Regions from separate parts of the Alcanivorax sediminis genome, predicted to be linked through region 2. Evidence: predicted binding sites of a transcription regulator. Region 2 holds the regulator's gene; each other region holds the start of a gene.
The links. The regulator FNR, encoded in region 2, switches genes on or off when oxygen is low (the NO sensors DNR and NnrR bind a similar motif). The targets are predictions, from matches to a motif close to TTGATNTANATCAA.
Positions count from the first base shown of each region.

Region 1: a site for FNR is predicted at 8,606-8,619, ahead of GFN93_RS17095 (oxygen-binding di-iron domain-containing protein). Genes of this name have one in related genera too.
Region 3: a site for FNR is predicted at 2,962-2,975, ahead of cyoA (ubiquinol oxidase subunit II). Genes of this name have one in related genera too.

Region 1 covers NZ_WIRE01000004.1:98,957-108,619, forward strand. Annotated here, with positions in the region: gene petA (ubiquinol-cytochrome c reductase iron-sulfur subunit) at 1-514, shown strand, start outside; gene GFN93_RS17045 (cytochrome b) at 511-1,794, shown strand; gene GFN93_RS17050 (cytochrome c1) at 1,794-2,450, shown strand; gene sspA (stringent starvation protein SspA) at 2,546-3,184, shown strand; gene GFN93_RS17060 (ClpXP protease specificity-enhancing factor) at 3,184-3,588, shown strand; gene GFN93_RS17065 (BON domain-containing protein) at 3,678-4,256, opposite strand; gene GFN93_RS17070 (phosphoheptose isomerase) at 4,262-4,849, opposite strand; gene GFN93_RS17075 (YraN family protein) at 4,889-5,266, opposite strand; gene GFN93_RS17080 (penicillin-binding protein activator) at 5,266-7,131, opposite strand; gene rsmI (16S rRNA (cytidine(1402)-2'-O)-methyltransferase) at 7,222-8,052, shown strand; RNA gene rnpB (RNase P RNA component class A) at 8,215-8,592, shown strand; gene GFN93_RS17095 (oxygen-binding di-iron domain-containing protein) at 8,689-9,471, shown strand.
Region 2 covers NZ_WIRE01000001.1:2,624,818-2,634,480, reverse strand. Annotated here, with positions in the region: gene GFN93_RS12040 (cbb3-type cytochrome oxidase subunit 3) at 1-125, shown strand, start outside; gene ccoP (cytochrome-c oxidase, cbb3-type subunit III) at 122-1,033, shown strand; gene ccoG (cytochrome c oxidase accessory protein CcoG) at 1,116-2,525, shown strand; gene GFN93_RS12025 (FixH family protein) at 2,494-3,015, shown strand; gene GFN93_RS12020 (heavy metal translocating P-type ATPase) at 3,012-5,402, shown strand; gene ccoS (cbb3-type cytochrome oxidase assembly protein CcoS) at 5,366-5,599, shown strand; gene GFN93_RS12010 (sulfite exporter TauE/SafE family protein) at 5,586-6,383, shown strand; gene hemN (oxygen-independent coproporphyrinogen III oxidase) at 6,449-7,822, shown strand; gene fnr (fumarate/nitrate reduction transcriptional regulator Fnr) at 7,891-8,604, shown strand; gene GFN93_RS11995 (universal stress protein) at 8,601-9,518, shown strand; gene GFN93_RS11990 (sll1863 family stress response protein) at 9,533-9,663, shown strand, end outside.
Region 3 covers NZ_WIRE01000001.1:1,600,468-1,610,130, forward strand. Annotated here, with positions in the region: gene GFN93_RS07265 (NADH:flavin oxidoreductase) at 132-1,241, shown strand; gene GFN93_RS07270 (MFS transporter) at 1,625-2,926, opposite strand; gene cyoA (ubiquinol oxidase subunit II) at 3,075-4,067, shown strand; gene cyoB (cytochrome o ubiquinol oxidase subunit I) at 4,106-6,106, shown strand; gene cyoC (cytochrome o ubiquinol oxidase subunit III) at 6,099-6,728, shown strand; gene cyoD (cytochrome o ubiquinol oxidase subunit IV) at 6,725-7,081, shown strand; gene GFN93_RS07295 (SURF1 family protein) at 7,209-7,904, shown strand; gene GFN93_RS07300 (ATP-binding protein) at 7,947-9,281, shown strand; gene GFN93_RS07305 (response regulator transcription factor) at 9,283-9,663, shown strand, end outside.

The sequences.
Region 1 (9,663 bases), on a different contig from region 2:
TGCGGTCGGTGTGGCTGTTCCATTCGTAAAATCCTGGCAACCCAGCGCCAAGGCCAAGAATGCCGGAGCTCCGGTGAAGATCGACATTGGCAAGCTGGAATCCGGTCAGCGTGTGGTCGAGGAATGGCGAGGTCAGCCCATCTGGGTTGTGCGTCGTACCGAAGACATGCTTGGCACTCTTTCCAAGCTGGACGAGAATCTTCGTGACCCCGCGTCCGAAGCCGATCAACAGCCGGAGTATGCCAGGAACGAATGGCGTTCCATCAAGAAAGAATACCTGGTGCTGGTGGGCACCTGTACCCACCTGGGTTGTTCTCCCTTGTTTGAGCAGCAGCCTACCGTGGAACTGGAATTTGGCGGCTTCTTCTGCCCCTGTCACGGTTCCAAATTCGACCTGGCTGGCCGCGTTTACAAGAGCGTGCCGGCGCCGACCAACCTGGTGGTTCCGCCTCACTCTTACCTGAGCGAATCCGTCGTCATTGTTGGCTCTGAAGAAGGGGAGACCAAGGCATGATGGGAATGGTGAATCGCGTGATTGACTGGGTAGATGCGCGTCTACCCGTGGTTGACGCCTACAAGCGTCACATGTCCGAATACTACGCACCGAAGAACTTCAACTTCTGGTACTACTTTGGCGTGCTTTCCATCGTGGTACTGGTCAACCAGCTGCTCACCGGTATCTGGCTGACCATGTTCTTCTCTCCCAATGAAGGCTTTGCTTCCGTTGAATACATCATGCGTGATGTGGAGTGGGGCTGGCTGATCCGATACATGCACGCTGTGGGCGCTTCTGCGTTCTTCGCCGTAGTGTATCTGCACATGTTCCGTGGCCTCATGTACGGCTCCTACAAGCCGCCGCGCGAGCTGGTGTGGATCTTCGGTATGCTGATCTATCTGGCCCTGATGGCGGAAGGCTTCCTGGGTTACGTACTGCCATGGGGCAACATGTCCTACTGGGGTGCCCAGGTGATCATTTCCCTGGCAGGTGCGATTCCGTTCGAGCTGTTGCCTGGCATCAGCCCGGCAGATGCCAAGGAAATTGGTGAAGGCCTGACCACCTGGGTGCGTGGTGACTACCTGCTTTCCACCGCCACGGTGAACAAGTTCTTCGCGCTGCACGTTGTGGCCATTCCGATTGTGCTGCTGGCCCTGGTGGTTCTGCACATTCTGGCGCTGCATGAAGTGGGTTCCAACAACCCTGACGGCGTGGAAATCAAGAAGAACAAGGATGAAAACGGTATCCCGGTCGACGGCATTCCGTTCCACCCCTACTACACCGTGAAGGATCTGCCGGGCGTCATCGTCTTCCTGATGATTTTCGCTGTGGTGATTTTCTTCTTCCCGGATGGTGGTGGTTATCTGCTGGAAAAGCCGAACTTCGAACCGGCTAACCCGCTGAAGACTCCGGATCATATCGCGCCGGTATGGTACTACGGTCCGTACTACGCCATGCTACGTGCCACAACCATTGATTTCATCATGTCTTCCAAGGCCTGGGGTCTGGTTGCCATGGGTGGTGCCATCGTGATCCTGTTTGTGATTCCGTGGCTGGATCGTCACCCGGTGAAATCCATTCGTTATCGCGGTATCTGGAGCAAGGTGTTCATGGCGATCTTCGTTCTGGACTTCCTGATGCTGGGCTATTTCGGTACCCAGCCGGCGACTCCGGGCAAAACCATGATGGCGCAGTTCGGCACGATTTATTACTTCAGCTACTTCCTGCTGATCATGCCGTTCGTTCACAAGTTTGAAAAATCCAAGCCGGTTCCGGAACGGGTAACAGGGGGTCACTGATGAAGAAACTCGCAGTCATTCTTTTCAGCTGCCTGCCTCTGGTCGCCTTTGCGGCTGGCGGTGGTAACAATGAATACGTGGTAAAGGCCCCGGTCAATCTGCAAGACAAGGTGAGCCTGCAGAATGGTGCCAAGCTGTTCGTCAACTACTGCATGGGCTGTCATAGCCTGCAGTACATGCGCTACAGCCGCATGGCCGAAGATCTGGGCATTTCCGAAGAGCTGGTCATGGCTAACCTGAATTTCGCCACCGAGAAGTTTGGCGATCAGATGGAAAATGCCATGCCGGAAGCGGCAGCCAAGAAGTGGTTTGGAACGGCTCCGCCGGATCTGACCATGGTGACCCGCCTGCGTGACTCTGATTGGGTGTATTCTTACCTGATCAACTTCTATGAAGATGAGTCTCGTCCGTTCGGTTACAACAACCATGTGTTCCCGAATGTGGGCATGCCCCACGTGATGGCGGGTCTGGAAGCTGATCTGGGCGAAGATGAGTTCAAGGAAGCCATGGGTGATATCACCAACTTCCTGACTTATACCGCTGAGCCGGTACGTCTCGAGCGTGAGCGTCTGGGTGTCTATGTGCTGATATTCCTGGGCATCCTGCTGATCCCGGCCTACCTGCTCAAGAAAGAATACTGGAAAGACGTACACTGATCCGTCAGCAACGTCCTTTTCCAGAGATGAACAGGGTACCCGCGCAAGCGGTTACCCTGTTTCTGTTATAGATCACAAGTGGAGATGACTCGACAATGGGTGTGGTGACCAAGCGTTCCTCAATGACTTTTTTCTCTTCCCCGGAAGATCATTACAGCCACCGTGTCCGTATCGTGCTGGCTGAAAAAGGGGTCACGGTAGACATTGTTGATGTGGACAGCAGCAACAAGCCAGAAGACCTGGCCTCGCTGAACCCGTACAACGAAGTGCCCACTCTGGTTGATCGTGAGCTGACCCTGTATCAGTCCGCGGTGATCATGGAGTATCTGGATGAGCGTTTCCCGCATCCGCCGTTGCTGCCAGTATACCCGGTAGCCCGTGCCCAGAGCCGTCTGCTGATCCACCGTATCGAGCGTGACTGGTGTGGTCATGTGGATGCGATCCTGGCTGGCGAAGAGAAGGAAGCCAGCCTGACCAAGCGTCGTAAGGAGTTGCGTGAGGCAATCCTGGCCTGCGCGCCGATCTTCAGCGAGCTGCCATACTTCATGAGCGAAGAGTTCACCCTGGTGGATTGTGTAGTGGGTCCGATTCTTTGGCGGCTGCCTGCCATGGGTGTCGAGCTGCCGGCCAAGCAGGCCAAGCCGTTGCTGGATTACGCTGAGCGCTTGTTCGATCGCGACGCTTTCCAGGCAAGCCTGACAGACGCTGAACGCGAACTTCGTAATCCGCTCTGATGGCTGAAATGACCTCCAATCGCCCGTATCTGATACGGGCGATTCACGAGTGGATCTGCGATAACGGCCTGACCACGCATATGGCGGTCAATGCGGTGTATCCCGGCGTGGAAGTGCCGCAGGATTTTGTTCAGGATGGCCAGATCGTGCTGAATATTGCCCCCCGGGCGGTGACCAACTTTGTGGCGGGTAACGATGAAATCGCGTTTTCTGCCCGCTTCGGCGGTGTGCCCATGTCGATCCGGGTACCGGTGAATGCGGTGGTTGCCATTTTTGCACGTGAAAATGGTCAGGGGATGGCCTTTGATCCTGTGGATCCACCGGAGCCTCCCTCAACGCCGCCCGAGCCGGAAAAGAAAGAGGATGGCAAAGGCAAGGTCAGTCATTTGAAAGTCGTGAAATAGACGCAGCATGCTTCGCGTCGCACGTAACATGAAAAAGCCCGCTCATTGAGCGGGCTTTTTTTGTGAAGCGTGTTGATGGCACATGGCGCCTAGTCGATATACTCGATGATCTTGACGATTTTCTGTACTCCGTACACCCGCTGCGCCTGACTCACTGCGGCGTCGGCTTCCGCATGGGTAAGCAGTCCCATCAGATAGACCACGCCATTTTCGGTGACCACCTTGGTGCGCCAGCCGGGGGCTTCGCCATTCACGAACAAGCGGCTCTTGACCTTGCTGGTAAGCCAGCTGTCGTTGGTGCGGGCCAGGAAAGAGCTGCCGCCGGCCACTTCCAGTTCGTTGTGCACATGGCGAACGTGGCGTACCTGGGATGCAATGTTTCCTGCCTGGCTTTTCAGGTCTTCAGTGGGCACCTGGCCGGCGAGCAACACGTTGCCATTGAAGCTGACTACCACGATGCGAGACTGGTCAAGCTCATCGCTGGCGCGAGAAATATTGATGGCTACCTTGCGTTCAATGCTGCCATCTTCCCAGAAGGCGCCGAAGGTGCGGGAGCCATGATCCTGATCGGTGGGCTGGTCAGACATGCCCTTGGTCAGCGCCACACAGCCTGAGAGGCCCAGGCAGGCAGCCAACAGGGCGTACAGCAGGGAATCACGAATACGCATGCGGCTTACTGGCCTCCAAAGAGTTGCTGGTCGATGTGATCACAGAGGGCATGGATGACCAGCAGGTGAACTTCCTGAATTCGTGCGGTGGATGTGGCGGGTACCCGGATCTCGATATCGTCCGGGCCGTAAAGGTTCACCATCTCGCCGCCTTCCTTGCCGGTCATGGCGACCACGCGCATTTCCCGGTCGTGGGCGGCCTGAATGGCCTGGATCACATTGCCGGAGTTGCCGCTGGTGGAGATGGCGAGCAGGATGTCCCCGCTGGCGCCAAGCGCGCGCACCTGCTTGGAAAAGATTTCGTTGTAGCTGTAGTCGTTGGCGATGGACGTCAGCGTTGAGGAATCCGTGGTCAAGGCAATAGCCGGCAGGGCGGGGCGTTCCATTTCGAAGCGGTTAAGCAGCTCGGAGGAAAAGTGCTGGGCATCACCGGCGGAACCGCCGTTACCGCAAGTGAGGATCTTGCCACCATTGAGCAGGCACTCAACCATCGCCTGGCCTGCCGCCGCAATGACACTGGGCAGGACTTCGCCGGCCTTGGCCTTGGTTTCAATACTTTCGGCAAACAGTTGCCGGATTCGGTCCACGCTCATAAATACCTCAACTGGTCTTGTCTCTACGCAGGCTACAGCTTATTCGCTGTAGAACGCATTTTGTATCCATTGATAACTGACAGAACCGTTATTGTCCGGTTCCATGCCAATCACATCAAAGCGACAGGGGCGCTGTTGATGTGCGGGGTGTTTGGCCAGAAAGTGTCTGGCAGCCTGAATCAGGCGATGTTGCTTGTGATGATCCACCGAGGCGAGGGCGCCACCATGGCTCCGGTTCTGGCGCCAGCGCACTTCGACAAAGACCAGGGTGTCCTGGTCCTGCATGACCAGATCAATCTCTCCCTGACGACAGCGATAGTTGCGGGTGACCAGCGCAAGCCCCTTGCGTACGAGCCACTGCTCGGCAGCGGCTTCAGCCTGATCGCCCCGCGCCTTGCGGCGCGTCAGAAACGGCATTACTGGGCGGACAGACTGTTGGAAGGGTTGGCGACCTGCGGCATGGCCTTGGCCTCACCGCGCATGAATACCGCCCAGTCCAGCCGTCGAACCACCTGCTGGTTTCGCATCTGCAGGCGACCGGTGGCACCGGGCAGCTCGCTTGAAGGCAGAGTATTGAGCAGATACAGGCGACTCTGCAGGCGATAGGCATCGATGCCCATGGCGTACAGGCGCTCGTAGCGACCGTGGCCATCCGGCCATTGTTCTGCGGCAACCTTGTGCAGGTCGCTGCTCTGGTCACCGATAATCCAGGGCATATCCACAAAACGGATGCCATTGAGATCCTGATCGCGACGCGGATTGGATTCACCGCTATAGATCAGCGAAGTGGAATACACCGGCAGATCCTTGGCGAAATGGAAATTGAGAGCGGGTTTGACCTGGCGTCCCTGGTTGGGGTTGGCAATCAGGAACAGGAAATCCATGTCCTGACGACGTCGAGGTTCAATGTCCATGTCCAGGTTGGTGAAACGGCTCACTTCCTTGCCGCGTGCCTCGCTCTGGGCGACCAGCAACAGTTCTTCCACAGTTTCACCAATGTCGGGGCCTTCCTGGTAGGCGCGACTCACGGTGACGGTGCCGTGCAGGTTTTGCCATTCTTCGGCGAACGCCTGGGCGACACGTTCGCCCCAGTCGCCCTTGGGATAAAGGATGCCGGCCTGGTTGCTGCCTTCACGAACGCCCTGACGGGCAATCTGGCGGGCTTCATCCTCCGGGGCCAGACCAAACTGGAAAAAGTTTTCCGGTACCTGGTCAGTCTCGATGTAGTTCAACGCCAGGGTGGTGACGGGAAGGGTGCCCTGGGCAGCAATGGTGGCTGCTTTTTCCTTTGATAAAGGGCCCAGCACGAAATCTGCGCCATCATTAATGGCTTGCTGATACACCGCCAGAATATTATCCGGGCCGGAGTCGTAGAATCGCAGGGTCGGGCTCAGGCTGTTCTGCTTCTGCTGATAGTGGGCTGTCATGATGCCCTCCTGCAGCGTCTTGCCTACATTTTGCAGTGGGCCGCTGGTGGGCAGCAGGATAGCCACCTGACTGGGGCGATGGCTGGCGGCTTCCTTCAGGGCATCCAGCATGGCTGGCACATCAGAGATGGCCGGGTGGGTGCGCCATTGGGCGCTCCACTGGTCCAGCCGTGATACCTGGGCGTCAAGGTCGGCAATCGGGTCGCGGTAGAGTTGTGCCAGGGTGAGCCAGCCACGCAGGTCGCCGCTGCTGGATTGAATGGCGCTCGCCAGTTCCTGCGGTGACAACTGCATCAGCAGTTGCCAGATCATTTCGTGGTTGTAGTCCTGATCCTGATCGTTAAGCAGCGGGTGAGCGGCAACCCGTTGTTGCAGGCTGTCGATCAGTTGCCCTTCCATGGCCAGGGCATCGGCGCGTAACAGGTCCAGTTGCGCCTGTTGTTCCACAGGGTATTGCTGGATTTCTTCCTGGTAACGATTCAGCAGCTCTACTGCCGGTGCTGCATTTTGCTGGGCAAGGGCGGCACGGCCACTGAGCAGAATCCACTGAAAGCGCTTTTCGGTAGTCAGTGAAGCGGGACTCAGATCGGCCAGTAACTGTTCGGCATCCTCCGGACGCTGTTGCTGCAGATATTCAGCTGCCCATGCCAGGGTCAAGTTGATGCGAAACTCCGGCGTTGCCTGGGCGTTTATTTGGGCGCGCGCAACTGACAACGATTCCGGCGCCTTGTCCATACCGCGGGTTTGCTCCACGGGCAGGGTTGCGGGTTGGCCTGTGCCGGTTGGGGTGGTGCTACAGCTTGCGAGTGCAAAGGTGGCGACCAGTGCAATCCAGTATGCCTTCTTGAAATCCATGGCGAGAGTCGTATTACCAGAATGGAGCGGCTATTGTAGGCGCTTCGTAGTAGGGTCTCCAGCGGCCAGCCATAAGGAAGTTCGACAATTATGAACTCTGTCTTGTATGTAGTGAGTACACCCATCGGGAATCTGGACGATATTTCCCGTCGCGCCATTTCCGTGCTGGAAGAGGTGGACTGGGTGGCGGCAGAGGATACGCGGCATAGCCAGCGTTTGCTGGATCAGTTGGGTTTGCGCAAGCGCATGATTAGTTGTCACGATCACAATGAAAATCAACGCAGTGCAGAGCTGGTTGCGCGAATGCAAAATGGTGAAAAAGGTGCGTTGATCAGTGATGCCGGCACACCGTTGGTGAGTGATCCGGGCTATCGGTTGGTGCGAGCCTGTCAGGATGCGGGCGTTCAGGTGGTGCCGGTGCCGGGGGCCTCCGCTTTGCTGGCGGCATTGGCCGCAGCGGGCCAGCCTTCGGATCGATTTGTGTTTGAAGGTTTCATTCCTTCAAAAGGGGCGCCCCGTCAGCAAGTCATTGAGCGACTGGCTGCAGCGGATGTCACCAGCATTATTTACGAGGCACCACACCGTGTACTTTCCTTCCTGGAGGCGCTGCGAGAGGTGGTCTCGGCAGAGCGGGAAATCACCCTGTGCCGTGAGCTGACAAAACAGTTTGAAACCATCCGTCGTGGGCCGGTGGCTGAACTGTGCGACTGGGTGGCCGGCGACAGCAACCAGCAGCGTGGTGAACTGGTGCTGATCCTGTCTCCGTCTGAATTGGCAGCAGGCTGGAGCGACAAGGACCAGGCGTTGGCCAAGCTGCTGCTGGCCGAACTCCCTGCGTCCCGGGCCGCCAAGATTCTGGCAGCGCATACGGGGATGAAACGGCAGGAGGTTTATGCACTGTTAGAGGCAATGAATAATTAATAATGAATAGTGAATAGTTCGCGAACTGGCCTGTTTGGTCTTCAGGCGCATGAGGCCGCGTCCAGCGATTGGGTGCGGCCTCATGCGTTTCTGGCCCAGAAAAGCGTCGTCGTGCCGCTATTAACTGTTCACTGTTCACTGTTAACTGATTACACTCGCCCCCGGATCGGTCAGACAGTCGCTGGCAGCGCCCTTCTTTGAAGGGACTGCTGGAGGAAAGTCCGGGCTCCGCAGGGCAGGGTGCCAGGTAACGCCTGGGGGCCTCACTGGCGACGGTGAGGCTACGGCTAGTGCCACAGAGAAGATACCGCCCGTTCCTTCTTCGGAGGGTTCAGGTAAGGGTGAAAAGGTGCGGTAAGAGCGCACCGCGCCGCTGGTAACAGTGGTGGCAGGGTAAACCCCACCCGGAGCAAGACCAAATAGGGATCCAATGGCGTGGCCCGCGCTGGATCCGGGTAGGTTGCTAGAGGCTGATGGCGACGTCAGTCCCAGATGAATGACTGTCCACGACAGAACCCGGCTTATCGACCGGTCCACCTAATGCTCAGCCGCCTTGATGTGTATCAAGGTGTTATCAGTCTAAATGACTAGACTGCACTCCCCCGCTAACGGGATTCCCTGCCGGAGAGTGCGCGCATGTCCCAGATCGACACCCTTTATAGCCGTGATGATCATGAGGTGCTTCGCTTTGCCGATCTGGTGACGGGGGAAGGCGTGCAGGCTAACCAGTTCTGCATTCGCCATGGTCAGCGAGCCGCCTTGATTGATCCGGGTGGTGATCTGACCTTTACTCCGCTCAATATTGCCCTCAGTCGGCTGATCAAGCTGGAGAACCTTGAATACATCCTCGCATCCCACCAGGATCCGGACATTATTGCGTCCTTGCCGCGCTGGCTGATGCATACCCCTTGTCAGGTTGTGGTTAGTCGTCTCTGGTCACGATTTCTGCCGCATCTGGCTTCCAGTTACGAGATCAGCCGGATGGGGGATCAGTTGCAGGCGCGCATTCAGGGCGTGGGGGATCAGGGGGCGGTCTTGCCGTTTGGTAACGATAGCCTGTGGGTGTTGCCTGCCCACTTTCTGCATTCGGTGGGTAATTTCAGTTTCTACGATCCGGTCAGTCGCATCCTGTTTTCCGGGGATGTGGGCGCCTCTCTTGGTGGTGAGGAGGGCGAGGTGACGGATTTCAATGAGCATGTGCACAGCATGGCCGGTTTCCATCGCCGCTATATGGCCAGCAACCGGGCTTGCCGCCTGTGGGCGGGGATGGTGCGCAAGCTTAATCCTGCCATGATTGTGCCTCAGCATGGAGGGTATTTTGTCGGCGAGCAGGTGGGTCGCTTCCTGGACTGGTTTGCGGGTCTGGAGTGCGGTGTTGACCTGATGTCAGAGGCCGATTTCCGCATTCCGGCAGCTTGAAGTGATTTTTGAAATAAAAAGCGCGGTTAGTAATAACTAATTTGTCTAACACTTAAAGTGCTTTCTCATCAGCGTGCCCCAGCACTCTGATTCGTCTCGAAACTCCCTCCGTTGATCACCTCCCATTTTCATGAATGGGTGCCTTTGTGTGCCCTAACAGACTGATTTGTCTAGGAATTCTTTTACGTTTAT
Region 2 (9,663 bases):
TGTTCTTCGTGACGTTCATCGTCATGGTGGGCTGGGTGTATCGCCCCAGCCGCAAGCAGGATTATGAAAAGCTGGGTGAGATTGCAATGGAAAAAGATCGCAATCACCAAGGGGGTGAGCAATGAGCGATTTCTGGAGTTGGTTCATTATCGTGATTGTTGCCATCAACCTGCTGGGTTGTGCCGGTTTGCTGCTGTGGAACAAGCAGATCTCCCCGGAGGAGGCAGCAAAGGAAACCACTGGCCATAGCTTTGACGGCATCGTCGAGCGCAACTCTCCCCTGCCCCGCTGGTGGCTGGGGTTGTTCATCGGCACGCTGATTTTTGCCTGTGTCTATCTGGCTTTGTACCCGGGGCTGGGCAAGTTTGAAGGTGTCCTGGGCTGGACCAGTGCCAACCAGTACGACAGTGAAGTTTCCTTGATGGAGCGCCAGACCGGTCCGCTGTTTGATCAGTATGCCCAGGTCCCTGTTGAAGAACTGATCAATTATCCAGAAGCGCTGGCGGTAGGTGGCCGACTGTTTGCCAACAACTGTGCCATTTGCCACGGTTCAGATGCCCGCGGAGCCAAGGGGTACCCGAATCTGGCGGATGATGACTGGCTATATGGCGGAGAGCCGGCCCAGATCGTCACCAGTATTACTGCTGGCCGCAAGGGCATGATGCCCCCCATGGCGGCAGCGATTGGTAACACTGACGAAGCGGTGCGGGATATGGCGATTTATGTACAGAGCCTGAGCCGTCCGGATCTTGCCAAGGATGCGGCCAAGTCTGCTGCCATTGAGCGTGCCAAGCCCAAGTTCATGATGTGTGCGGCCTGCCATGGCCCGGATGGCAAGGGTAACCAGATGTTGGGAGCGCCGAACCTGACCGATGCCGTTTGGCTCTACGGTCCCAGGATTGAGGATATTGAACACACCCTCCGCCAGGGGCGTAGCGGTAACATGCCCGCGCACGAATCCCTGCTCTCTCCGGAGCGGATTCACGTAATCGCCTCCTACGTGTACAGCCTCTCACAACCTGCTCAGCAATAGCGCAGGTAGGACAATCTGCCGCAGTGCCAGCGAGGCTGCACTGCGGCAGAATTGTTAGATATCACGTCCTTGGAGGTCAGCCATGTCAGACCCTCGTCGCATCGAGGTCAACGACGCCAGCCCCGACGGTGCCGTCAGTCTCTATAGCAAGCGGGAACGGATCCAGGTCAAGGCCACGTCTGGACGCTTTCAGACCATTCGCAACATCACCATCCTCAGCACGATGGGTGTTTACCTGTTGTTGCCGTGGCTGCGCTGGGATGGCCAGCAGGCCGTGTTGTTTGATCTGCCTGGTCGGCAATTTCGTATCTTCGGCATGACCTTCTGGCCGCAGGACTTTCTGTTCCTTTCCTGGTCGTTGATCATTGCCGCCTTTGCCTTGTTCTTCTTTACCGTACTGGCGGGGCGTGTGTACTGCGGTTATGTGTGCCCGCAAACCACCTGGACCCGTTTTTTTCAGTGGATTGAGCACTGGCTGGAGGGTGATCGGCATAGCCGCCTGAAGATGGATGCGGCACCCTGGACAGCCAGCAAGATCCTGCGCCGTGGTTCCAAGCATGTGCTTTGGCTGCTATTGGCATTTCTCACCGGCCTGACGTTCGTTGGCTATTTCTCGCCGATTACCGATTTGTCTGCCCGGATCCTGACATTTGGCTGGGGGGGCTGGGAATTGTTCTGGGTAGGCTTCTTCACCGTGGCCACCTATGGCAATGCCGGCTTTATGCGTGAGCAGGTGTGCCTGTACATGTGTCCCTATGCCCGCTTCCAGAGTGTGATGTTCGACCGCAACACCTTGATCGTGTCCTACGACGAGGAAAGAGGCGAACCTCGCGGCAAAGGTGCCAAGAAAAAACAGGCCGATACGGAGAATCCTTTAGGTGACTGTATCGACTGTGGCATGTGCGTCCAGGTCTGCCCCACTGGCATCGATATCCGTGACGGCCTGCAATATGAGTGCATTACCTGTGCCGCCTGTATTGATGCCTGCGACGATGTAATGGATCACATCAATAAACCCCGTGGCCTGATTCGCTACACCACGGAAAATGCGCTGGAGCACAAGCCTTCCAGCGTTATTCGGCCTCGCCTGATCGGATACGGGGCGGCGTTACTGGTGATGGGCACTCTGTTCATGGCCAGCCTGTATGGCCGGGTGCCACTGCAGGTGGATGTGCTGCGCGATCGCAACCAGCTGTATCGCACCACCAGCGCGGGCAACATCGAGAATATTTACCGGTTGGTGATTCTCAACAAGAGCCAACAGGCACAGCGTTATGAGCTGATTCTGGATGGCCCGGAAGGTTTGAGTATGGAAACCAACAAAACCTTCACGCTGCAGGGCGGCCAGACACTGAATCTGCCCGTCACGGTCAGTTACGATCCTTATGTGAATGAAGTCCCCTCCTCCACTATCTGGTTCACTGTCAGATCGCTGGATGACCCTGATCTGGAGAAGCGCCATGAATCACGATTCATCGCACCTGGACGGTGATGAAAAGGCCTGGTATCGCCATCCTTTCCTTTGGATGGCGATCCTGCTGCCTGCCACTGCGGTGGTTGCCGGCCTGATCACCCTCTATATCGCCATTGTGAACGCCGACGACCCGGTGGTGGATGAGTGGTACAAGGAAGGCAAGGCCATCAACCGTTCTGCAGAACAGGAGCAGCTGGCGGCAAGACTGGGTATTCGCCTTGAACTGTCACAGGTGGGTGCCGGGGTGCAGGCTCGCCTGCTGGCCGATACCGCGATTCCCATGCCCTCTTCCATCAAGGTGGCCATGCGTCATCCCACGCTGGCAGACCGGGATGTGGTGATTGAGCTGGTTAACCTGGAAGACAATCAGTACCGCGGGGACGGTGTTCTACCCCAGGATGGTCGTCGCAATGTCACCGTGACTGCTGAGGGGAATCACTGGCGTTTGTACCAGACCATCTTCACCGATAGTGACAATCTGCACCTGGGAGCCGTACCGGCTTCATGACCGACTCCTGCTGGCACTGTGGCAACCCTGCTCCATCCGGAGCGTTTGAGGCGCGCACCCCAGAAGGCGCGCGTGATGCGTGCTGTCCTGGATGTGCAGCAGCCATAGAAACCATCTACGGTCTTGGGCTGGATGATTATTACAGCGTCAGGGAAAGCGAAGCGCCTGTGCCGGATGAAACCCGTACGGCCCTCAACCGCGCACTGTTCCGCGTTCCGGAACTGGTGGCTCCGCACATCAGCGATATTCCTGGCGGGCAGCGTCTCAAGTTACAGCTGGGTGGCCTGACCTGTGCTGCCTGTAGCTGGCTCATCGAGAAAGCCGTTCGTGAACAGCCCGGTGTAACTGCGGTGTCGGTCAACCTGGCCGGAATGACTCTGTTGGTGGATTTCGATGGCAAGGCGGATGCCGAAGCCACCGCTGAGCGGGTGCTTCGCCTCGGCTATACCGTCACCCTGCCAGGAGACCCTTCGCAAACCCAACAGCAAAAACGCGAACAGCGCCAGCTGGTAGGCCGACTGGCCCTGGCAGGTTTGGGTGCCATGCAGGCCATGATGTACGCCACCGCACTTTACATCGGAGCTTTCGATGGCAAGGACGCGGTGTATGAATGGGTCTTTCGCATCGCCAGCCTGTTGGTGGCTACGCCGGTGGTGTTCTATGCGGGCTGGCCATTTTTTCAGGGAGCCTGGCTTGGCCTGAGGCGCGCGAGACTCACCATGGATGTGCCTATCGCATTGGCTCTGTTGCTCGCCTGGGGCGGGAGCCTGGTGGTGATGGCCACCGGTGGGCGACATGTCTATTTCGATTCCGCGGCCATGTTTGTGTTCTTTCTTCTGACCAGCCGCTGGCTTGAACAACGGCAGCGGCGTGCCATTCATGAGAGCTATCAACAATTGGGCGATACCCTGCCCCAGGCGGTTCGACGTATTGATGATGGTGGCCTGCCGGTCTGGATCAGTGTCCGGCAGGTGCAACCGGGCGATCAGCTGCAGTTGATTCAGGGTGATACGGTACCGGTGGATGCCGTTGTCGTGAATGGCGAAGCAGCGCTGGACGAATCGGCTTTCACGGGGGAATCCCTGCCGGTGCGCAGAAGCCTGGGAGATAGCATCCATGCCGGCACCCGCGTAGCCGAAGGGGGGCTGGTAGTAGAAGCCAGTGGTACGGTGTCGAGTAGCCTGATGGCGCAAATTGGCGAGCAGGTGGATCGTGCCCAGCAGGAACGTATGGAGGTAGTCAGAGACTGGCAACAGGTTGCCCCGCTGTTTACGGCTGGGGTGCTGGTGCTGGCGGCCTTCACCATGGCGTGGCACTGGTCATCGGGTCCCGCCGTTGCATTCGAGCATACGTTGGCCGTGTTGGTGGTGACGTGTCCATGCGCCTTGGCGCTGGCGGTACCGCTTACCCTTTCCGCCACCCTCGGGGCGGCACTCAAGAATGGTGTGCTGGTCGCCTCACCGAGGCAGTTACTCAAGCTGCCGACGGTGAAAGGTGCCATTTTCGACAAGACCGGTACGCTGACCACGGGGCAATTCTCCATAGTAGAAATCCGTAAATCAGTCACGACGGGGTGCGCGCTTTCAGAGGACGAGCTTCTCGCCATAGCCGCTGCACTGGAGTGGCAGAACCCTCACCCTTTGGCCCGTGCTTTTCAGCATGTGGTGCGTGATGCTGCGGTGCACGATGTCGTCACCACACGGTCCGGGGCAGAGGGAGTGCGTCATCATCAGCAGTGGCGCATCGGTGGTGATCCTGAGAGTGCTCGCGACGGCACCACCTGTCTCGCTCTTTATGCAGATAATCAACTGCAGCTTCAGCTTTTGCTGGAGGATACCCTTCGTGAGGAATCGGAAAGGGTTGTCAGTCGGCTGCGTGACCAGGGCATCATCAGCCGAATGGCCACGGGTGACAACGCCGGTGCTGCCAGCAAGATTGCGGCACTGGCCGGGATTGGGGAATGGCAGGCCGGTATGACACCGGATGACAAACAACGCTGGGTGGAAACACTGGAGCAGAGCGCGCCGCAGATGATCGTGGGTGATGGCATCAACGATGCCAACGCCATGCTCGCTGCGTCGGTGTCTGTGGCGACGGCCAATGCGACCAGTCTTACCCAGCGTGCAGCCGGTCTGTACCTGCTGCATGACCGCCTGGATGCCACTCCTGCCCTGCCCGCCCTGGCTCGGCGTTGCCAATCGCTGATTCGTCAGAACCTGAGTTGGGCGCTACTTTATAACGTGATTGCTGTACCGTTCGCCGTGGCAGGATGGATTCCTCCCTGGGCAGCGGCCATCGGCATGTCTGCCAGCTCTCTGTTGGTTACTTTTAACGCATCCCGGATAAGTCGATGGAAATTGTCATCCTCCTCATCCCGTTGGCGCTGATTTTTTTAGGCGGAGCCATCGCTTTCCTGTTCTGGGCCTTGCGTAAGGATCAGTTCGAAGATCTGGATAATGCTTCCTGGCGAGTCGTCTTTGATGACCGTGAGCAGCGCCGTGACCGAGGAAAACGCCGGCCAGACCCATCGGCTCAAAGCGACAGCCAACCCAGGGCGGACAGGCAAAACCATGATGAACCCTGAATCCTTGCTGGCCCTGCTAGCCAGCAGCGCCATCATCGCGGCGACCGGCAGTATCCACTGTGTGGGGATGTGTGGCGGTATCAGTAGTGCGCTGACTTTTGCGGTTCCGGAGCATCAACGCCAGGGGGCCGCGCTGTGGTGGTGGCAAGCGGTTCTCGGGCTGGGGCGGGTGACCACATATACGCTGCTCGGCCTCCTTGCAGGTAGCCTTGGCAACAAACTGCTCGGTTGGCTTCCCGGTCCTTCCATGGCGTTCGGACTGGCGCTTTCCGGTGTCCTGATGCTACTGCTGGCAATGCATTTATCTGGTAAGGGTGGCCTTCTTGCTCATCTGGAGCGGCTTGGCCAGGGACTTTGGCGAACCCTCCAGCCCCTCACACGAAAGCTCATGCCGCTGGATCATCCGCTAAAGGCCTGGTTACTTGGCATGCTATGGGGCTTTCTGCCTTGTGGTTTGGTCTATACCGCGTTGGCCCTGGCTGCAACCAGTGGTGAGGCATTCACCGGGGGCGCGGTTATGGCCGTGTTTGGTGCCATCACGGTTATTCCGGTAGCCACCACGGGGGTCGTGGCGTCACAGTTGCAGGCTTTTCGAGGGCCAAAAGCCCGCAAAATAGCCGTTGGACTGACTCTGGTGCTGGCGGTGCTGTTCCTGTTCATGGCGTGGCAGATGGCAAACGGTGAAGGCCATGCCATGCATCAGCATGCTGCCAAGCTGGAGCCCACCCTGGGGAATGACGCACTCCCCCAGGGCCATTCTGAGACTCATCACCATGACCATTGATCCATATCAAGGTTGGTGCTGGTTGGCAGCGTGATAATCCTCCCATCTTTGTGGGAGGAACAATTGTGGTCGAATGGAATGAATCACTGATCCATCAGTACGGCGGCCCCGGGCCCCGGTACACCTCCTATCCGACCGCCCCCAACTTCCACTCCGGTATTACCGAGGATGATCTGGTCGCCGCCGTGCAAGAAGGCAACGCCGCACGGCGGCCCCTGTCACTGTATTTCCATATCCCGTTCTGCAGCACGGTTTGTTACTACTGTGGCTGCAATCGCATTATCACCGCCAACCGCGCTCGGGCTGGAGAATACCTCAAGCACTTGAAGCATGAGATTCGCATGCGCTCGGCCATGATCGATGATCGACGTCAGGTGACCCAGATTCACTGGGGGGGTGGTACTCCGACCTATCTCAGCGATGCACAAATGACCGAGCTGGTTTACGACATGGCCCGGCACTTCAACTTGCGTGAGGATGACCGGGGTGACTATGCCATCGAGATTGATCCGAGAACTGTAGATCGTTCGCGGTTGGGGCTGCTGCGGGGGCTGGGGTTCAATCGTGTCAGCCTGGGAGTCCAGGATCTGGACCCCGGCGTTCAGGAGGCGGTAAACCGAATCCAGTCCTGGGAAATGATCCGAGACACCATGCACTGGGCAAGAGATTTCGGTTTCCGCTCCATCAATCTGGATCTGATCAGTGGGCTGCCACGCCAGTCAGAAGCCTCCATGATGCGCACCCTGGACAAGATCATTACGCTGAAACCGGAACGAATCTCGCTGTATAACTACGCGCACTTGCCAGACCGCTTCAAGGTACAACGACAGATCAACAGTCATGAACTGCCCTCCCCGGAGGAGAAAGTAAGGATGTATGTCCGGGCTGGTGAGATGTTGCAAAGTGCCGGCTATCGCTTCATTGGCATGGATCACTTCGCTCTGGAGACCGATGAAATGGCAGTGGCGCAGAAGAATGGGCTACTGCACCGGAATTTTCAGGGATACAGTCTGCATGGTGATGCAGACCTGATCGCCATGGGGGTTAGCGCCATTAGTCAGATTGGCGATTTATACGTCCAGAACGAGAAAGGCATCGAGCAGTGGCAAACCCGGGTCGAAAATGGCCAGATCCCTATTGAAAAAGGCTATCTGCTAACTTCGGATGATCGCATTCGCCAAGATGTCATCATGCGCTTGCTGTGCGACCTTCATCTGGATATCCCCGCCTTTGAGCAGCGTTGGGGCGTCAATTTTGCTGAAACCTTTGCCGACGCGCTCCAGCGCTGGGCTTTTTTCGCCGATCAGGGCCTGGTGACCCTGTCGGCGGATCATTTGAAAATCACCGATCAGGGCCGGCTGGTCAGCCGGGCCCTGGTGCAGCCTTTTGATCAATACATGACTGAGAAGCCGACAGTAAAATATAGCCGTATTCTCTGAGTGATTATTGACGCTGTTGGACTACACTGACAGTGTCTTTACGCAGCGTAAGATTTGGGAGTTACCCCGTGTCACAGCATGTTTCCTGTAGCGAATGCAGCCTTAGTCCGGTTTGTCTGCCTCTGGCTGTTGCCCCCGCCCAGCTGGACCAGCTGGACAATATTATTCACCGAGGCCGCCCGCTAAAGCGTGGCGAGCACCTGTTCCGTGCTTCGGACAGCTTTGAGGCGGTCTATGCCGTGCGATCCGGTGCCATCAAGACCTATGTGCTGAGTGATCAGGGGGATGAGCAGGTCACTGGTTTTTACCTGCCCGGGGAAGTGCTTGGCATGGATGGGATCAGTACCGCTCATCACATTTCCAATGCCAAAGCGCTTGAAACGGCCACAGTCTGTGAAATCCCCTTCTCGCAGCTGGAAGCGTTGTCGCAGAAAATTCCGTCTTTACAGCATCATTTTTTCAGTCTGATGAGTAATGAAATTCGGGCTGATCGTGAGCTACACATGCTGCTCAGCAAGAAGAATGCGGATGACCGAGTGGCATCCCTGCTACTTTCGCTGTCGGCTCGTCATCAGCGCCGAGGCCTGAGTCACCGTGCTTTTCGACTGCCCATGTCTCGCTATGACATTGCCAACTACCTTGGCCTGGCGGTTGAAACAGTGAGTCGCATTTTCACTCGTTTCCAGCAAAACGGCTGGTTGCGAGCAGAAGGCCGTGAGGTAGAGATTCTCGATCGTGGCAAACTGTGTGGTCATGATCCTGCCCTGGAGGATTCCCTGTGACACAGCCTGTCATGGTCGTGCTGGATACCGATCTCAAGTCGCCTCAGCCCGCTTTTGAGAAGGCCAAGCAGTTGGCCGCCGCCCGTGGCACCTCGCTCGTTATTGCCGTTAACGGTTATTGCTCCGCCATGGTGCGTGCGGTGGGTTATGACAAGCAGAGACTGGAGGCCGCCACGACCCAAATTCGTCATGCCTGGGAGAAGAGGATCGCGTCACTGGCCCACGGCATGACCTGCAGCGCGCACGTGCTGTGGGAAAAGCGTGAAATCGATGCGCTGCGCGACATCATCCTCCAATTCAACCCCGCCGTGCTGGTGGTGCACACCAGTGCCGAGAGTGGTTTGAAGCGACACTTGTTCACCCCGCGTGACTGGCAGCTGATCCGCAAGGCGCCATGTGATGTGCTTTGTATCCACAGCCAACCCTGGCAGAACCCGCCTTCTCTACTACTGGCGGTGGACCCTGAGACGGGCAAGGATGAGGTTGACTCATTGTCGGTGAAAGTCACCGCGCAGGCGCAGGCGATAGCGCAGCAGCTGGATGGCTCGCTGAAAGTCTGCCATGTCATGGATGCGGTAGACGACAGCCTGGTGCTGCTCATGGGGGAAGCCCTGTCCGAGTTCAGTGGCAGCCTTGAAGATATCAAGGAGAGCCAGAAAGCGGTATTCAAGCGGTTCGCCAGTGGCCAGGGTTTTGCCTCTGATCAATTGGTCATGCTTGAGGGGGCTGTGGCCCCTACCCTGTCCCACTACTGCAAAGATAACGACGTAGATTTGCTGATTGTCGGTACCGTGCACCGAAAGCTGCCAGAACGGCTGCTACTGGGAGCCACTGCCGAAGCCGTTATAACCCGGGCCAGCTGTGATGTGCTGGTGGTTAAGCCTGATGATTTTCAGACCCCCTGGAAATCCTGATTACGGAGAAGACCATGTCAGAGAAAAAGGACTTTGTAGATTCTGTCCGTCAGAAACTGGAAGACTGGGATTATCAGCGTGACCGCCTGGCGGCTCGCATTGGCGATCTCAGCCACGAGTGGCGAGAGGAAGCCGAAGAGAAGCT
Region 3 (9,663 bases), 1.0 Mb from region 2:
CGTCAGAATGGTTGCAAAACGAAACCAAATAAGGTTTCATCGTGAAACCAAATTATGTGGCCGGGCATTTTCCGGCTGACAGAAGCGCTGATTCTGTTGATTTTTTTCCTACACGATTCGGGAGAGCACCTATGAGCGGTTCACTGGATAGCCTGTTGCGTCCTTTTGAGCACAAATCACTGAAGCTGCGGAACCGGGTGGCCATGGCCCCCATGACCCGCACCTTCTCTCCGGGCTATGTGCCCAATGATGAGGTGGTGGGTTACTACCGCCGCCGCGCCGAAGGCGAGGTGGGGTTGATCATCACCGAAGGGACCTTTGTGGGCCACAAGGCCGCCAATGGTTACGAGCGGGTGCCGGCGATTTATGGCGATGAGGCCATGGCGGGTTGGAAGAAGGTGGTGGATGCGGTGCACGAGGCCGGTGGCCGGATCATTCCGCAACTGTGGCATGTGGGTGCGGTGCGCAAAGCAGGCATCGGCCCCGATAAGGATGTGCCCGGTTATTCCCCGTCTGGCCTGTTCAAGCCGGGCAAGGAAAATGGTCATGCCATGACCAAGGATGATATCCAGGACGTGATCCGCGCCTTTGCGGACTCCGCCAAGGCGGCGAAAGAGGTGGGTTTTGATGGCGTGGAAATCCACGGCGCCCACGGTTACCTGCTGGACCAGTTTTTCTGGGAAGGCACCAACCAGCGTGACGATGAGTACGGTGGCTCCATCGAGAACCGTGCCCGTATCGGTGTAGAGATCGTCAAGGCGGTGCGCGAAGCGGTGGGCGAGGATTTTGCTATCGTGCTGCGCTTCTCCCAGTGGAAGCAACAGGATTATGACGCCAGGCTGGCACAGACCCCGGAAGAGCTTGAGCGTTTCCTGATGCCGTTCGTGGACGCGGGTGTGGATGTGTTCCATGCCTCTACCCGTCGCTTCTGGCTGCCGGAGTTTGACGGTTCTGACCTGAACCTGGCGGGCTGGACCAAAAAGATCACCGGCAAGCCGACCATTTCCGTGGGCAGCGTGGGCCTGGACGATGACTTCCTGAACAGCCCCCAGGGCATGGGCGGCACCGCCAACCCCGCCGGGCTGGACGAGCTGGAGCGCCGCATGGACAACGACGAGTTCGACATGATTGCCGTGGGCCGTGCGCTCCTGCAGGACCCGAACTGGCTGGTGAAGATGCGTGACGGCAAGGAAGACGAGATTACGCCGTTTACCAAGGCGGCGCTGGGAAGTCTGAGTTAACAGCTGCGAGCACTAGTTACTAGCTGCGAGTAAAAAACGCGATCCGGGGTTGCCGGGTCGGACAGGAAGAGGCCGCGTCCAGAGGTTGGATGCGGCCTTTTTGTTTTGTTTGAAGGCTTTCCTTGGAGCCGCTGTAGGAGCCATGCTTGCATGGCGATGCGCGTGTTAACGCGTTGGGTGGGGTGTCGCGGCGGCCATCAGGTTTGTGCAGCCTTGAAAATAATGTCCTCGCTGGCGCTCGGGATCGCCATGCAAGCATGGGCTCCTACAGCGGGGCTGTAGTGAGATAGTCGAAAATGAAGAGGCCGCGCCTGGAATCCGGGCGCGGCCTCTTTGGTTTCAGCTGAGCATCGCCATGCGAGCATGGCTCCTACAGGTGAGGCTTACTCCTCTGCCTGATCTTCCAGTGACTGGTTGATGGCCAGGGCCATGAGGGTGCAGATCACGCCGGAGAGCAGGTACACCGTGACTGACAGCAGGCCGAACTTGGCGGACAGGCCCAGGGCCACCAGCGGGGCGAAGGCGGCGCCGAACAGCCAGGCGAAATCGGAGGTGAGTGCCGCGCCGGTGTAGCGGTAGCGCGGGGCGAAGTTAGCGGTGACGGTGCCGGAGGCCTGGCCGTAGGACACGCCCAGCAGGGCAAAGCCGAGCAGGATGAAGGTGTCCTGCATGACCGGGCTGCCGCCCATCAGCAGCGGGGTGAGCAGGCTGAACACGCCGATCATGGCAGCCAGGGCGCCCACGGTGGTGCGTTTGCCGATGCGCGCGGCGATCCAGCCGGAGCCGATGGTGGCCAGAATGCCGACGAAGCCGCCGACGATCTGTACGGTGAGGACCTGGGCCGTGGTCTGGGTGCCCTGGAAGGCGATCCAGGACAGCGGGAAGATGGTCACCACATGGAACAGGGCGTAGCTGGCCAGGGCAGCGAAGGAGCCGATGAAGATGTTGTGGCCTTCTTCGCGCACCATTTCGGTGGTGCGGATGGGCTCCAGTTCTTTCTCCTGCATGGCTTCGGTGTACTCATCTCCCAGCACCAGACGCAGGCGGGCAAACAGGGCCACCACGTTGATGGCGAAGGCCACGAAGAACGGGTAACGCCAGCCCCAGCCGAGGAAGTCGGCGGCGCTGAGGCTGTTATAGAGGTACAGGAACAGGGCGCTGGCAATCACAAAGCCCAGCGGGGCACCCAGCTGGCCAATCATGGCGTACCAGCTGCGTCGCTCTTTCGGAGCATTCAGGGCCAGCAGGGAGGGCAGACCATCCCAGGAGCCGCCGAAGGCCACGCCTTGCATGATGCGCAGCAGGGCCAGCAGGGCGATGGCGTAGCCACCGATCTTTTCATAGCCGGGCAGGAAGGCGATACCGGCGGTGGCCGTACCGAGCAGGAACAGGGCGGCGGTCAGTTTGACGCCGCGCCCCCACTGGCGCTGGATCCACATGAACAGCGCGGTGCCAAAGGGCCGTGCCACAAAGGCCAGGGCAAACAGGGAGAAGGCGTAGAGCATGCCCTGCAGCTGCCCGGTAAAGGGGAAAAACAGCTGGGGAAAGATCAGTACTGAGGCAATGCCATACACGAAAAAGTCGAAATACTCGGAAGTGCGGCCGATGACCACGCCCACCGCGATCTCGTTGGGGGCGACGTCGGCGTGATGCTGGCCCGCCGGGGCCGTCATGCTAGGGGTCATAAATGCGCCTTTACTCTGCCTTGTTGTTGTCTGCATTGATCCAGATCTACTTAGGACTTTAAGCCGATGGGACAAAATGTCCAATACCGGCTACCACATTGCTTGGCTAAGGTGCTCACATATCCCATAAGCCAACCGAAGTACGCCAATGCAAATAGCCAACTTTTTGCGTGGGGTGGTGTTGACCCTGCTGGCAGCCGCACTGCTAACCGGCTGCGACACGGTGGTAATGTCCCCGTCCGGAGACATTGCCATGCAACAGCGTGACCTGCTTGTCTGGGCCACGATCCTGATGTTGCTGGTGATTGTGCCGGTGATCGTGCTGACCCTGTGGTTCGCCTGGCGCTACCGCGAGACCAACGAGGACGCCACCTACGCGCCGGAGTGGACCCACTCCACCGTGCTGGAACTGGTGATCTGGTCGGTGCCGCTGTTGATCATCATCGCGCTGGGCGCCATGACCTGGGTGGGTACCCACAAGCTGGATCCCTACCGTCCGCTGGACCGCATCGATGCCCAGACCCCGGTACCCGCTGATCTGGAGCCGCTCACCGTGGAAGTGGTGGCGCTGGACTGGAAATGGCTGTTCATCTATCCGGAGCAGGGTATCGCCACCGTGAATGAGCTGGCGGCGCCGGTGGATCATCCGATCCGCTTCAAGATCACGGCTTCCACCATGATGAACTCGTTCTTCATCCCCGCGCTGGCCGGGCAGATCTATGCCATGGCGGGCATGGAAACCAAGCTGCATGGCGTGATCAACGAGCCGGGCGTGTACAAGGGCTTCTCCGCTAACTACAGCGGGGCGGGCTATTCCCATATGAAGTTCGACTTCCACGGCCTGTCCGAGGCGGACTTTGAGGCCTGGGTGGCCAAGGTGAAAGCCAGCGAGCTCAACCTGGACCGCGACACCTATCTCGAGCTGGAAGTGCCCAGTGCCAAGGTGCCGGTCACGCTGTATTCCGACGTGGACCCGACCCTGTATCACGGCATCCTCAATCGCTGTGTGGCGCCGGGCACCGTCTGCATGGAAGACATGATGTATCACCCGGGACAGGGTGGTCACGCCGGTCATGGCACCCATCAGGCTGACGGAGCAGACGCTCACGGCGGCCAGCATGAAGGTGGCCATCATGAATAAGACCGACTTTCCGATTTACGCAGTAGCAGGTGTTGCCCATGTTTGAAAACCTGGACCTGACCAAGCTGATCTTCGGACGCCTCACCTGGGAGGCGATCCCTCTCCACGACCCGATCATTCTCGGTACCTTTGCCGTGGTGGCCATCGGTGGCGTTGCCATGCTGACGGCCATTACCCGCTACAAACTGTGGGGTTACCTGTGGAACGAGTGGTTCACCACCATCGACCACAAGAAGATCGGCATCATGTACATCATTCTCGGCCTGGTGATGCTGCTGCGCGGCTTTGCCGATGCCATCATGATGCGTCTGCAGCAGGCGCTGGCCTTCGGGGATTCCGCGGGCTATCTGCCGCCGGATCACTACGACCAGATCTTCACCGCCCACGGTGTGATCATGATATTCTTCGTGGCCATGCCGCTGGTCACCGGGATCATGAACTACCTGATCCCGTTGCAGATCGGTACTCGCGATGTGGCGTTCCCGTTCCTGAACAACTTCAGCTTCTGGATGACCACTGGTGGTGCTGTCCTGATGATGATGTCCCTGTTCGTGGGTGAATTCGCCAAGACGGGCTGGCTGGCCTACCCGCCATTGTCAGGGATATTGCAAAGCCCGGGCGTGGGGGTCGACTACTACATCTGGTCGTTGCAGATTGCCGGTGTGGGTACCCTGCTGTCGGGCGTGAACCTGCTGGTGACCATCGTGAAGATGCGTGCCCCGGGCATGAGCCTGATGAAGATGCCGGTGTTCACCTGGACCTCCCTGTGCACCAACGTACTGATCGTGGCCGCCTTCCCGGTGCTGACTGCGGTACTGGCCATGCTGTCCATGGACCGTTATCTGGATACCGCCTTCTTCACCAATGATCTGGGCGGCAACGCCATGATGTACGTGAACCTGATCTGGATCTGGGGTCACCCGGAGGTGTACATCCTGATCCTGCCGGTGTTCGGTATCTTCTCCGAGATCGTGGCCACTTACAGCCGCAAGCCGCTGTTCGGTTACACCTCCATGGTCTATGCCACCGTGGTGATTACCGTGCTGTCCTACCTGGTATGGCTGCACCACTTCTTCACCATGGGCTCGGGGGCCAGCGTGAACTCGTTCTTCGGGATCACCACCATGATCATCTCGATCCCGACAGGCGCGAAGATCTTCAACTGGCTGTTCACCATGTTCCGTGGTCGCATCAAGTTCGATGTGCCGATGCTGTGGACCGTGGGCTTCATGGTCACCTTTGTGATCGGCGGCATGACCGGCGTGTTGCTGGCGGTACCGCCGGTGGACTTCGTGCTGCACAACAGCCTGTTCCTGATTGCGCATTTCCATAACGTGATCATCGGCGGTGTACTGTTCGGTCTGTTCGCGGGTATCACCTACTGGTTCCCGAAGGCCACTGGATTCAAGCTGGACGAGTTCTGGGGCAAGATCTCCTTCTGGTTCTGGCTGATCGGCTTCTACTTTGCCTTCATGCCGCTGTACGTGCTGGGCCTGATGGGCGTGACCCGTCGTGTCAGCCACTTCGAGGATCAGTCCCTGCAGATCTGGTTCCAGATTGCTGCCTTCGGTGCGGTGCTGATCGCCGTAGGTATTGCGGCCTTCCTGATCCAGCTGGTGGTGAGCTTCAAGCGTCGTGAGGCGCTCAAGGATGAAACCGGTGATCCGTGGGATGGCCGTACCCTGGAGTGGTCCACCTCTTCACCGCCGCCGCCGTACAACTTTGCCTTTACGCCTCGCGTGCACGATCTGGACGCCTGGTGGCAGATGAAGCAGCACGGTTTCCAGCGCCCTGAGTCCGGCTTTATCCCGATTCACATGCCCAAAGGCACCTGGGCGGGCATCGTGCTCTCCGGTATCAGTGTGGTGGTGGGTTTTGCCCTGATCTGGCACATGTGGCTGCTGGCCGGTGTGTCCTTCGTGGCCCTGATTGCGACAGCGATCTACCACACCTTCGATTACGACCGTGACTACTACATCCCGGCGGAAGAAGTAGAGCGGATTGAAGCGGAACGTACACGGGTGCTTGCCAATGTCTGATAACACCATGACTGCCAACGCGCAGAAGGCCCCGCTGGAATTTCTCGTGAAGGGGGATCACCACCCCCAGAACGGCACCCTGCTGGGCTTCTGGATTTACCTGATGAGCGACTGTTTGATCTTCGCTTGTCTGTTCGCCACTTACGGTGTGCTTGGCCGCAGTTATGCGGGCGGGCCCACCGGCATGGAGTTGTTCGATCTGCCTCTGGTGGCCATGAACACCTCCCTGCTGCTGGTGTCGTCCATCACTTACGGTTTCGCCATGCTGCAAATGCAGGCCAACCGGGTGAAGGGCACCATGTTCTGGCTGGCTATCACCGGCCTGCTGGGCGCCGGCTTCCTGGGCCTGGAACTGTATGAGTTCCATCACCTGATTCACGTGGGCGCTGGCCCGCAAACCAGTGGCTTCTGGACCGCCTTCTTTGCGCTGGTGGGCACCCACGGTCTGCACGTGTTCTTCGGCATCGTGTGGCTGGTGACCCTGCTGTTCCAGCTGAAGAAGCGTGGCCTGATTCCGGAAAACAAGCGTCGCGTCTTCTGTTTGTCCATGTTCTGGCATTTCCTGGACGTGGTTTGGATCGGCGTGTTCACCTACGTTTACCTGATGGGAGTGCTGCCATGAGTGAGCATACACACGATCATGACCACCACGAGGTGGAAGGTCCCCACGTTACCCTGAAGGAATATGTCACCGGCTTCGTGCTGGCGGTGATCCTCACCGTGATTCCGTTCTGGGTGGTGATGGGCGATGTGTTTGACAGCTCCACCACCACCGCCATGGTGATCCTGGCGTTTGCGCTGGTGCAGATTGTGGTGCACATGGTGTATTTCCTGCACATGAACTTCCATTCGGAAGGCGGCTGGAACATGTTGGCGCTGATCTTCACATTGATCCTGGTGTTCATCACCCTCGCAGGTTCCCTGTGGGTGATGTACAACCTGAACGTGAACATGATGCCGGGGATGATCAACTAGCTTAGCTGGTTCATCCCACCGTAGGAGCCTGCCTGCAGGCGAATCTGTCTTTGTTGGTGAGGGATCACCTGCCGGCAGGCTTCTACGGATTTCTTCCCCTCTCCTCCACGTTTGAAGAGGCATGATCATGGCTCGTCGGCGTTTTCTCTCTTTCCTGTTTCTGTTGCTGGCGGCCGTGGCGTTTGCCGGCTTTATGGCGCTGGGCATCTGGCAGGTGAAGCGGCTGGCCTGGAAGGAAGATCTGATTGCCCGGGTGGAGGCGCGAGTGCATGCCGAGGCTGTGGCGATACCGGCGAATTGGCCCGCGGTGAGGGAAGACAGCCACGAATACCAGCACGTTACAGTGAGCGGCGAGTATCGCCCGGAGGCCGTGTCACTGGTGGCGGCGGCCACGGAAGAGGGGCAGGGCTACTGGGTGATGGCGCCGTTGCAGCAGGCCGATGGCCGCTGGGTGTATATCAATCAGGGCTTTGTGCCGCAGGCCGAGCGCAAGGCTGCCGAGGCCGGGACATTCACGCCGGAGGGGGCGGTGACGGTGACGGGGCTGTTGCGCATGAGTCACCCCGGTGGTGGCGTGTTACGTGACAATGTGCCTGCCGAAAACCGCTGGTACTCCCGGGATGTGCAGGCCATGGCGGCCCGGCAGGGCATTGCGCCCGTGGCGCCCTTTTTTGTGGATGCGGCTCGAACCAGGGAGGCCCTGCCGGTGGGCGGGCTCACCGTTATCCAGTTCCGTAACAACCATCTGGTGTATGCCATTACCTGGTTCGCTCTCGCGCTGGGTATGGTGCTGGCCAGCGTTCTGGTGCTGCGGCATCGCTGACGCTTTCACGTGGAAGCCGTTACACTTGGCGGCATGGATAACATGAGTACAACCGATTCCGCCAACCGGCATCCGCTATCTGCCCTGCGCAGCATGCTGGGTAGTGGCAATGATGATGCGACGGGCCGCAAGAACCTGCAGCTGCTGATTCAGCTGCGCTGGCTGGCCATGTTTGGCCAGTTCGCCACCATTCTGGTGGTGCGCTTCGGGCTGGATGTGCCGCTGCCGGTGTCGAACATGCTGGTCGTGCTGTTCGGTCTGTTGCTGTTTAACGCCCTCAGCGTACTGCGCCTTCGCGTTCGCCGTCCGATTGGCAATACCGAACTGTTTTGCTCGTTGCTGGTGGACGTGGGCACTCTGACCATCCTGTTGTTTCTCAGCGGCGGGGCCACCAATCCCTTCGTGTTTTTGTTCCTGCTGCAGGTCATTCTCGGCGCGGTGCTGCTGGAGGCCTGGTCTACCTGGGTGATCCTGATTGTGACCACGCTGTGTTTCGGCTGGCTGGCCTGGTACGGGCATCCTTTGCCGATGCCACTGGATCATTCCAAGGGGCTGTTCAGTCTGTACATCGAAGGCATGCTGATCTGTTTTGTGCTGAACGGCGGCCTGTTGGTGATCTTCATCAATCGCATTAATCGCAACAAGCGCCAGCGCGATGAGCGTCTGGCAGAGCTGCGTCAGCGTGCGGTGGAGGAGGAGCACATTGTGCGCATGGGTCTGCTGGCCTCGGGAGCGGCCCATGAGCTGGGTACGCCGTTGGCCACCCTGTCGGTGATTCTGGGTGATTGGAAGCACATGGAACCGTTCAGGAATGATTCGGACATGGCCCAGGAAATCGCCGAAATGCAGACCCAGGTGCTGCGTTGCAAGTCCATCGTGAGCGGAATTCTGCTGTCTGCCGGGGAAACCCGTGGCGAGGCCTCTGAAGAAACCACGGTGCGTGAGTTCCTGGACGAGCTGGTGGACGAATGGCGCGATACCCGGCCGGTGAAGGATTTCATTTACATGAATGATTTCGGTACGGATCTGCGCATTGTGTCTGATGACGCACTCAAGCAAAGCATTCACAACGTGCTGGATAACGCGCTGGAGGCGTCGCCGAACTGGGTGCGGCTGGATGTGCACCGCGAAGACGAAACACTGCTGATTTCGGTGACAGACCGGGGGCCAGGGTTCCCGGAAGAAATGCTCGACAGCATTGGCCGGCCGTATCAGTCCACCAAGGGGCGTCCGGGCAGTGGCCTTGGGCTGTTCCTGGTGATGAATGTCTTGCGCACCCTGGGCGGCAATCTGCGCGCGCGCAATCTGGTTCAGGGTGGTGCGCTGGTGACCTTGTCGCTGCCCCTGAACACGGTCACGCTGGAAGAGGAGGGCTGACATGTCTGATGCCATCGAGAATGAAGAGCGCCTGTTGTTGATAGTTGAAGATGACGAAGCGTTTGCCCGTACCCTGGGTCGCTCCTTTGAGCGTCGCGGCTATACCGTGGTGACGGCGGACAGCCATGAGGCGATGGAAACCGTGCTCCAAACCCATAACCCGGGTTACGCCGTGGTGGACCTGAAGATCAAGGGCGAAGCCTCCGGGCTGGCCTGTGTGCAGACGCTGCACAAGCACAATGCACAGACACTGATTGTGGTCCTGACCGGCTATGCCAGCATCGCCACGGCGGTGGAAGCGGTGAAGCTGGGGGCTTGCCACTATCTCGCCAAGCCTTCCAATACCGATGACATTGAAGATGCCTTCCAGCGTGCCGAAGGC